2 linked regions of the Streptacidiphilus rugosus AM-16 genome follow. The protein of the gene in region 1 interacts with the protein of each later gene in a pairwise test. Links are inferred from orthologs where the notes say so. Each region holds a gene or a part of one and is shown on either strand. Other genes may lie near its edges.

Region 1 (4,895 bases):
CGGCAACATCCTCGACTTCATCGAGTCGCCGCCGTCGCCGTACCTCATCAACGCGGGTGTCTACGTCTTCTCCTCGGACTTCACCGCCATGCTGCCCGACCTCGGCGACCACGAGCGTTCGACGTTCCCGCGCCTGGCTCGTGAGCGCCGCCTTTCCGGCTACGAGCTGCCGCAGGGCGTCTACTGGCGCGCGATCGACACCGCCAAGGACCTCAACGAGGCCGCCAAGGAACTCGCCGCGGCCCGCGCGGCGGCCGAGCACTGACGCAGCGCGACACGACCGACGCACGCGAGCGGCCGCACCGCCGCCGGACGTCCGCGCCACGGCCCCACGACCGCACCGCCGCGCGAACGCCGCAGGGGACCCCGGCCGCGTGGGCCGGGGTCCCCTGTCGTCGGTCCGTTGGGCCGGTCAGCCGCCGAGGAGGCCGCCGATGACGCCCTTGCCGCCCGTGGGGGTCGGCGCCGGGGCCGGGTTGTTGGAGTGGTTCGGCGGGGCCGTGGTGCCGGAGCCGCCGGTGCCGCCGCCCGTGCCGTGGGTGGAGCCGTGGTGGCGGTGTGGCGTGCCCGACGGGGACGCGGACGCGGCGGGCTTCGACGCGGCAGGAGCCGTCGGGTGGGCGGTCGTCGGAGCCGTCCTGACCGGCGGGACCGGGACGACGCCGGTCGGCCACGCGCCCAGCGGCAGCGGCTGGGTGGGCGACGCGGTGGGCGTTCCGCTCTCGCTCGGGACGGTGGTCGTCGCGCTGATGTGGGAGTCGCGCACCGCCGCGCCGAGGACCGAGCCGGCCAGCAGCGTTCCGCCGATGACCACGGTGGCCACGACCACCCCGCGCCGCACGACGCGGCGCCGCAGCTGGGTCACCCGGGCCTGCTCGCCCAGTCGGCGCCAGGCCTCCAGGCGGAGCCAGCCGTCCAGGGAGAAGAGCGGTGCGCCGGCCAGCAGCAGCGGGCTCCAGGCGGCCAGGTAGATGATCTCCGGTGTGTCGTAGACCGGCACGGTCCGCCAGCTGACGGTGACCAGCAGGGCGAAGGCCAGCAGCATCGCCACCGCCGCGCACAGCCGCTGCCACAGGCCGAGGATGGCCAGCACGCCCACGTTGATCTGCACGAAGGCGACGGCCAGACCCGCGCCCACCGGGTGGGCCATCGCCAGCGCCAGCAGCGGCTGGGCGACGCTCCACGGGTGCAGCGCCTCCAGCCAGTGCATCATCGAGCCACGCGCGCCGCCGTTGAAGTACACCGGGTCGCACAGCTTGCTGAAGCCCGCGTAGAGCGAGAAGCAGCCGAGGAAGACGCGCAGCGGCAGCAGCACCAGGCCGAGGTCGACGCGCTTACCCGGATGCCAGGCGTGGTGCTGCGAGGCGGCGACGCCGTCCGCCACGTCCGGCAGCGGGGGCCGCCTGGCCGGCGGCTCGAAGACGCGGACGCCGTCGTAGTCCGGGTAGCCGTCGGCGTCCTCGTAGGCGTCCATCTCCTCGAAGTCCGCCAGTGACATCGGCTGGGTCGACTCCAGCTCCTCCGTGGCGGGCCCGTGACCCTGCGCGGGAACGCCTGGGACGCCCGGCACGCCAGGCCCGCTCGGCGGCACGTGGGGGACGGCGAGGTCGAGTTGGCCGGTCCAGGTGATCGGCGTGACGCGTCCGCGCCGACGCGGCGTCGCGCCGATCGTGCCGACCGCGGGGGCGACGGCGGGCAGGACCCCGGCCATCGCGCCGACCAGCACCGGCTCGCGCAGGCCGGCGCCCGCGCCGGCGTTCACGCCCGGCCCGAACGCGGCGCCGATGCGCATCGCGCCGGCGTCGATCAACGAGGCCGGGGGCGGGGTGAAGCGGACCCGGAAGCTCGCGGTGGTGGTGTTCAACCGCGCCGGGTCCGACGGCACCTTGACCGTGTTGAGCAAAGGCTCGCCGCCGTCTATCCCACCGGCGTTCGCCGCCTCGGGACGGGGACGGGTACGTGTTCTGGTGTCCACACTCCACTAACCGGCCGAAGGCCCGGAAGGACACTCCCGGTTGACAGAGTTGACGACCGCCCTCCGGCGGAGACGACGACGGACGGGGCCGACGAGGACGTCAGTCCTCCTCGACGCACCGTCCGTCGAACCGCGGAAGCGGGCCCCGACCGGCCGTTCGACGTCGCCCGCCGCCGGCCCGATGAGAGGTCCGCAGACGCCGCGTCAGCTCTCGTCGGCCTCAGTGGCCTTGGCGTCCTCGGCGGCCTCCGTGGCCTTCGCCGCCTTGGCGGCCTTCGCCTCCTTGGACGCCTTCGCGCTGCGGGCCGCCTTCTCGGCCTTCGCCGCATTCGCCCGCAGACGGGCGGCCTCGTAGAGCACGATGCCCGCCGCCACGCCGGCGTTGAGCGACTCGGCCTGACCCGGCATCGGAATACGGACCGTCAGATCGCAGGTCTCGGCAACGAGTCGGGACAGGCCCTTGCCCTCGGAGCCGATCACGACCACGACCGGGCCGGTCAGCGCGTCCAGGTCGACGACCTCGTGCTCACCGTCGGCCGCCAGGCCGACCACGAAGCAGCCGGCCTTCTGGTAGGCCTCCAGCGAGCGGGTCAGGTTGCTGGCGCGGGCGACCGGGACGCGGGCGGCCGCGCCGGAGGAGGTCTTCCACGCGCCGGCGGTCATGCCGGCCGAGCGGCGCTCGGGCACCACGACGCCGTGGCCGTCGAACGCGGCCACGGAGCGGACGACCGCACCGAGGTTGCGCGAGTCGGTGATCCCGTCCAGCGCGACGATCAGCGCGTTGTCGCGGTTGACCGAAGCCGCGGCGAGCAGGTCGTCCGGGTGCGCGTAGTCGTACGGCGGCACCTGGAGGATCAGGCCCTGGTGGTTGTGACCCTCGGCCAGGTTGTCGAGCTGCGCGCGCGGCGCCTCCTGCAGCGGGATGCCCCGCTCGGTGGCCAGCGCGAGGGCGTCGCGCACGCGGTCGTCGTTGTCGATGAACTGCAGCACGTAGAGCGCGGACGCGGGCACGCCGCCCTGCAGCGCCTCCAGCACCGAGTTGCGGCCGTAGACCAGCTCCGCACCGGACTTGCCGGTGCGGCCCTGGACGCCGCCACGCTTCATGCCGCCGCGCGCCTTCGCGTCGGCGGCACGCTTGGCGGCGGCGTTCGCGGCACGCTGCTTGGGGTGACCCTTGCGCGCCTCGGCAGGCGGCGTCGGGCCCTTGCCCTCCAGCGCCCGACGGCTGTGGCCACCCGTGCCGACCGACGCGCCCTTCTTCGATCCGGGGTTGCGACGGTTCCTGCGCTGGCTGTTGCCGGCCATGGGTGCTGTCCTGCTTCCTTCGTGTGCTACTGCGGGTTACTGCGTGAGGTCATTTGCTGAGAGTCCAGCGCGATCCGTCCGCGCGGTCCTCGATGGTGAGCCCGGCCTGGGCGAGCCGGTCCCTGATGGCGTCGGAGGTGGCCCAGTCCTTGCGCTCGCGCGCCGCCTGGCGCTGCTCCAGCAGCAGCTTGACGAGCGAGTCCACCACGCCGTGGAGGGCGTCGCCGGACCCGGCTCCCGCGGCGGCCCACTGCGGGTCGAGCGGGTCCATGCCCAGCACTCCGAGCATCGCACGGACTTCGGACAGACGCGCGACCGCGCTCTCCTTGTCGTCCGCGGCGAGCGCGGCGTTGCCCTGCCGGACGGCGGTGTGCACGATCGCCATCGCGCCGGGCACGCCGAAGTCCTCGTCCATCGCCTCGGCGAAGGCCGGCGGCACGTCGGCGGCGGGCTCGACCACCCCGTGCAGCTCGACGACGCGGTCGACGAAGCCCTCGATCCTGGCGAAGCCGGTCTCGGCCTCCCGCAGCGCCTCGGGGCTGTACTCGATGGTGGAGCGGTAGTGCGGCGTGCCGAGGTAGTAGCGCAGCACGATCGGCCGCCACTGCGTCACCATCTCGGAGACCAGCACCGAGTTGCCGAGCGACTTGCTCATCTTCTCGCCGCTGAGCGTCACCCAGGCGTTGTGCAGCCAGTAGGTGGCGAAGTCGTCGCCGTACGCCTTGGACTGGGCGATCTCGTTCTCGTGGTGCGGGAAGATCAGGTCCCGGCCGCCGCCGTGGATGTCGAAGGACCGGCCCAGGTACTTGTGCACCATCGCGGAGCACTCCAGGTGCCAGCCGGGACGCCCCTCGCCCCACGGGGTGGGCCAGCTGGGCTCGCCGGGCTTGGCGGCCTTCCACATGGCGAAGTCGCGCGGGTCGCGCTTGCCGGTCTCGCCCTCGCTCTCGGGCTGACGCAGGTTGTCCAGCTCCTGGTGCGAGAGCGCGAGGTAGTCCGGGTAGGAGGTGACGGAGAAGTAGACGTTGCCCTCGGGCGTCGCGTAGGCGTGGCCCTTGGCGATGAGCGCCTGCATCATCTCGATCATCTCGGGCACGTGGCCGGTCGCCCGCGGCTCGCCGGTGGCGGGCAGGCAGCCGAGGGCGTCGTAGCCGTCGTTGAACGCGCGCTCGTTGGCGTAGGCGATCTCCCACCAGGGCAGCCCGAACTCACGCGACTTGGCGATGATCTTGTCGTCGATGTCGGTGACGTTGCGCACGAACGTCACGTCGTAGCCGCGGTGGGCGAACCAGCGGCGCATGATGTCGAAGTTCAGCCCGGACCGGATGTGACCGATGTGCGGCGCGGCCTGGACGGTCGCTCCGCACAGGTAGATCGACACGCGGCCCGGCGTGTTCGGGACGAAGTCGAGGACCTGGCCGGAGGCGGTGTCGTGCAGGCGAATGCTCACCACACCAGGGTAGTGGGCGACGAGCGGTGCACAGAGCCGTTATCACTTCAGGGGCGCGAGGCTCTGTTGACGTGCGGCTCCGCCGCGTGGGCGCGGGCAACCACCCAAGGGGGTACCCCCGGCCGAAGGCTGGGGGAGGCCGGCCCTGCGCGCCGCGGACCCTCT
Region 2 (5,177 bases), 3.7 Mb from region 1 along the record:
CTCGCGCTTCTGGGAGACTGTCACCCGATGGACACTGCAATGCGAGCCGAAGCCCTGATCGACCTTGCGGCGCTGCGCGGCAATATCGCCGCGCTGCGCGACCGCGTGGGGTCGGCCGGAGTCATGTCCGTGGTCAAGGCGGACGCCTACGGCCACGGCTCGGTGCCGTGCGCCCGCGCGGCGCTGGCCGCCGGGGCGAGCTGGCTCGGCACGGCCACGCCGGAGGAGGCGCTGGCCCTGCGCGCGGCCGGGATCGGCCCGCAGGACGCGAGGGTGCTCTGCTGGCTGTGGACGCCCGGCAGCCCGTGGCGGGAGACCGTCGCCGCCGACATCGACATCTCCGTCAGCGGGCTCTGGGCGCTGCCGCACGTGCTCGACGCGGTGCGCGCGGTCGGACGCCCGGCCAGGGTGCAGCTCAAGGCCGACACCGGCCTGGGCCGCAACGGCGCGCAGCCCGCCGACTGGCCCGAGCTGGTCGCCGCCGCGCGGGCCGCCGAGGCCGAGGGCCTGATCAGCGTCACCGGCGTCTGGTCGCACTTCGCCTGCGCCGACGAGCCGGGGCATCCCTCGATCGCCGCGCAGCTCCGCGCGTACCAGGAGGTGCTGGCCGTCGCCGAGGCGGCCGGCCTGCGTCCGGAGGTGCGGCACATCGCCAACTCCCCGGCGACGCTGACGCTGCCCGAGTCCCACTTCGACCTGGTCAGGACGGGCCTCGCCCAGTACGGGCTGTCGCCGGTGCCCGAGCTCGGCAGCCCGGCCGACTTCGGCCTGCGCCCGGTGATGTCGCTGGTGGCCAGGGTCGCGCAGGTCAAGCGCGTCCCGAGCGGGCACGGCGTCAGCTACGGACATACCTACGTCACCCCCGGCGAGACCACGCTCGCCCTGGTGCCGCTCGGCTACGCGGACGGCATCCCGCGGCACGCGAGCGGAGCCGGCCCGGTCTGGCTGGCCGACAAGTGGCGCACCGTCGCCGGACGCGTGGCGATGGACCAGTTCGTCGTGGACCTCGGCGGCGACGCGGCCGAGGTCGGCGACGTGGCGGTGCTCTTCGGCAACGGCGAGCGCGGCGAGCCCACGGCGGAGGACTGGGCCCGCGCCGCGGGAACGATCTCGTACGAGATCGTCACCCGCATCGGCGCCCGGGTCCCGCGTCGCTATCTGGGCGGCGACGACTGATGGCCGGCGGCAGCGACGGCGGTGGCGGCGACGTCGTCCGCCAGGTGCGGGACGCGGCCGGGGCGGTCGTCGGCGACGTCGCCGCAGGCCGCTGGAGCCGTGCGGGCATCGTCGGCGTCTCCCTCGGCGTGGTGGCCGCCGGCGCCGTCGCCGGGGTCGCGCTGGAACGCCTGACCGTCGGCCGCGACATGCGCCGCCGCGCCGAGGCCGAGCTCGACGCCGCCGCCGCCTTCGGCTCGCTGCGCGGCACCCCGCTGCGCGTCCCGGCCGCGGACGGCACCGAGCTCTACGTCGAACTGGACGGCTCCGGCTGGGCGGGCACCGACCCCGTCGTCGCCCGTGAGGTCGCCCACGCCGCGCCGACCGCTGCGGGCGATCCGGCCGAGGCCGCCGATCCGGCAGGTCCGGCGGAGCAGGGCAGGACCACCGCCTCCCCAAGGAGCTTCCGGCGCAGCTGGCTCGGGCGCAGACGCGGCGCCTCCGCAGAGCCGGCCGCTCCCGGGCCGCTGGGCGGGGTGCTGTCCGGGGTGGGCAGCTGGCTCGGCCTGCCGCCGACGCCGCCGCTGACCGTCGTCTTCACGCACGGGTACTGCCTGAACCAGGACAGCTGGCACTTCCAGCGCGAGGCGTTCAGGGAGGGGCTCCGGCTGGTCTTCTGGGACCAACGCAGCCACGGCCGGTCCGAGCGCAGCCGCAGCTTCCTCGGCGGGGAGCCCGCCTCCATCGACCAGCTCGGCGGCGACCTCGGCGCGGTCATCGACGCCGTCGCCCCCACAGGTCCGCTCGTGCTGGTGGGTCACTCCATGGGCGGCATGACCATCATGGCCCTGGCCGCCCAGCGCCCCGAGCTCTTCGCCGAGCGGGTCGCCGGGGTCGCCTTCCTCGGCACCACCTCCGGCAGCTGGCGCGGCGTCACCCTCGGGCTGCCCGGCGTCGGCGCGAAGATGTTCCATCGGGTGGGGCCCGGCATCATCAAGGCGCTGGGCCGTCAGGCCGCCCTGGTCGAGCGCGGCCGACGCCTCAGCAGCGAGCTGACCGCCGCCGTCTACCACCGGTTCTCCTTCGGCTCCGACGACATCGACCCGGCGCTGGCGCGCTTCGCGCAGCAGCTGCTGGAGGCGACGCCCGTGGACGTCGTCGCCGAGTTCTTCCCGGTCTTCCCCGCCCACGAGAAGACGGCGGCGCTCGCCACGCTGAGCGAGATCCCGACCCTGGTGATGGCGGGCGAGCAGGACCTGCTCACGCCGCCCGCGCACAGCGCCGCGATCGCCGCGCAACTCCCCGACGCCGCGCTGGAGATCGTGCCCGAGACCGGTCACCTGCTGATGCTCGAACGCCCGGCGCTGGTGGACGCCCGCCTCGCCGACCTGCTGGAACGCGCGGCCGCGCACTGCGGCGCGCCGCTGCCCCCGCACGTCCACGATCTCGCCCGACGCGCCTGACCCCGCACCTCCCCGCCCCACCGCAGCACGGAAGGACACGCACCACCATGGGTAACGTCGCCACCCTCACCGTCCCCCACCCGGCCGCGATGCAGGAACTCGGCCGGACGCTCGCCACGGTGCTGCGCCCCGGGGACCTCGTCCTGCTCTCCGGCGAGCTCGGGGCGGGCAAGACGACGCTGGCCCGCGGCCTGGGCGAGGGCCTGGGCGTGCGCGGCGCGGTCACCTCCCCGACCTTCGTCATCGCCCGGGTGCACCCCTCCCTGGTCGGCGGCCCCGCACTGGTCCACGTGGACGCGTACCGGCTCGGCGGGGGGCTCGACCAGATGGAGGATCTCGACCTGGACGTCAGCCTCCCCGAGTCGGTCGTGGTGGTGGAGTGGGGCGAGGGCAAGGTCGAGGAGCTCTCCGAGTCCCGCCTGGAGGTCAGGATCGAGCGGGCGATGGGCGGCGACGCCCAGCTCTCGCTGGATCAGGACCTGGACCCCGACGTGCCCGACGAGCGGTCGGTCACCCTCACCGGCCTGGGCGCCCGCTGGGCCGAGGTCGGGCTCGCCGCGCTGGCCGTCGCCCGCGCGTAGGCCGTCCGGTCGGACGTTCCCGATCGACCGGCGACGGCCGCAGGACGCCCCGCTTCCGGGAACGCGGCTGCGCCTCCCCGCGCTTCCCTGTGCCTCCCTGCGCGTCGTCGTGCCACGGCGCTGCGGCGGCGCGGCGCGGGGCGGGTGCGCCTTCTGCTCCCAGCACGCATCGGGCCTGACCGGGGCGGACGAGGGCGTCATCAGGACGTTCCCGTGCCGGGCTGCGACTCCGGCCCGCCGACGGCCGGAGCGGTTGCTGTTGTTATTCCGACGCCGTGTCGGGAAGATGGGATCAGCCAGCGCCGACACCGCCCCGGCCTCCGGCCGGGGGTGCCCCCCGGGAGCCAGCATGCCCGGCACGACCCCGCCCGTCCGCAAGGAGCCGCGCCCCGCGACCGCCGCGCGCGACGCCGTCCTGCGGACCGCCGCCGTCCGCGCGCCCGAGGTGAGTGCGGCCCGCGTGCTCGCCTGCACCGCCTCCGTCGTGGCCGTCTGTCTGCCGCCGGACGACGGCAGCTCGTCCGCGGGCGAATAGCCCCAGCTCGTCGACGCTCCGTCAGGTCAGGCCTGACGGAGTGTCAGTGCTGCCCGGATGTTTCCGGTCGTTAAAAATCCCCGGTGTCACCACTCGGGTCGGTAACACGGGGGCTTCGCACTCTTGACCGACGGTTCATTCACCGGTTCTCTTACCCTTGCCCCCTCATCACAGGGGAAACGCTAGGCCCACAGTCAACGGCCCGGGGAGGGCGTTTGATGCACAGCAGGGGAACACATCGGCGTGTCGGCATCGCATTGGCAGCGACCCTGCCGATGCTGGCCGCCGCCGTCGCCGCGGGGTCTCCCGCGAGCGCGACATCCGTGCGGCACGACATCGCGGGCGGCAAGCCGGCGTGGACCGCGGCCGCCGCGGACAAGGGGCAGGCGGCGCTGAACGGCGGGGTCACCGCGCGCGTCTACCTCGCAGGGGACCAGGCCGGTCTCGACGCCTTCGTGCAGAAGGTGTCCGACCCCCAGAGCGCCCAGTACGGGCACTACCTGACGCCGCAGCAGTCCGACGCCAGGTTCGGCGCGACCGCCGACCAGATCAAGCGGGTCTCGGCCTGGCTGCGCTCGGCCGGTCTGAAGATCACCGGTGTCAACCAGCACTACATCTCGGTCAGCGGTGACGTCGCCGCCGCGCAGCGCGCCTTCGGCGCCCAGCTGCGCACCTACACGACCGGCGGCCACAGCTACCGCGCCCCGGCCGGTGCGCTCAGCGTCCCGGCGGACGTCGCGGACGCGATCCTGACGGTGGCCGGGCTCAACACCAAGCCCGCCGTCATGAAGCACGACGACACGCTGCCCCCTCCGGGAGCCGCGTTCGTCAACGCCGGTCCGTTCTCGTCGTACTACGGCTCGAACCTCGCCAAGACGCTGCCCAAGGCGTTCGGCAGGACTGTGTCGTACACCGTCAAGGGCTACAACGGCCACCAGCTGCGCGACGCCTACGGCGCGACCGCGACCGGCCTGACCGGCAAGGGCCAGACGGTCGCGATCGTCGACGCGTACGACTCGCCGACCATCGCGGCCGACGCCGCCACCTACGCCAAGCGCAACGGTGACGCGGCGTACAAGAAGGGCCAGTTCAAGCAGTACGACGCGGCGGCCTGGACCGACACGGCCGACCCGTCCGACGCCAACCCGAACGGCTGCGGCGCGTCCGGCTGGTACGGCGAGCAGTCGCTGGACGTCGAGGCGGTGCACGCGATCGCCCCGGCAGCCAACATCGCCTACGTCGGCGCCGGCTCCTGCAACGACCAGGACCTCCGCGACGCGCTCACCCGCATCGTGGACAACCACCTGGCCAGCATCGTCACCAACTCCTGGGGCTCCCCGGAGAACGGCAGCGACCCGGCCGAGGACGCGGTCTACAACCAGATCTTCGAGCGCGGCGCGGTCGAGGGCATCGGCTTCTACTTCTCCAGCGGTGACAACGGCG

What was found.
Region 2: the proteins of rlmB (region 1) and tsaE interact in binary tests that used the Escherichia coli proteins (3 or more experiments, as listed by UniProt). The link is inferred for Streptacidiphilus rugosus AM-16 from one-to-one orthologs.

What each region holds. Positions count from the first base shown.
Region 1 is NZ_JQMJ01000004.1:7,017,627-7,022,521, forward strand. The notes cover bases 1,231-4,029. They hold rlmB (23S rRNA (guanosine(2251)-2'-O)-methyltransferase RlmB), read right to left. Parts: upstream 3,281-4,029; coding sequence 2,180-3,280; downstream 1,231-2,179. Other genes in these bases: BS83_RS40615 (TQO small subunit DoxD), read right to left, coding at 1,231-1,864; cysS (cysteine--tRNA ligase), read right to left, coding at 3,330-4,029. Also shown: BS83_RS40610 (nucleotidyltransferase family protein), read left to right, coding at 1-265; more of BS83_RS40615, read right to left, coding at 413-1,230; more of cysS, read right to left, coding at 4,030-4,730. UniProt on the Escherichia coli protein: Specifically methylates the ribose of guanosine 2251 in 23S rRNA.
Region 2 is NZ_JQMJ01000004.1:3,351,101-3,356,277, reverse strand. What follows is about bases 1,559-4,432. They hold tsaE (tRNA (adenosine(37)-N6)-threonylcarbamoyltransferase complex ATPase subunit type 1 TsaE), read left to right. Parts: upstream 1,559-2,665; coding sequence 2,666-3,199; downstream 3,200-4,432. Other genes in these bases: BS83_RS24020 (S53 family peptidase), read left to right, coding at 3,953-4,432; BS83_RS24025 (hypothetical protein), read left to right, coding at 3,549-3,734; BS83_RS24035 (alpha/beta fold hydrolase), read left to right, coding at 1,559-2,618. In the rest of the region: alr (alanine racemase), read left to right, coding at 40-1,176; more of BS83_RS24035, read left to right, coding at 1,176-1,558; more of BS83_RS24020, read left to right, coding at 4,433-5,177. UniProt on the Escherichia coli protein: Required for the formation of a threonylcarbamoyl group on adenosine at position 37 (t(6)A37) in tRNAs that read codons beginning with adenine.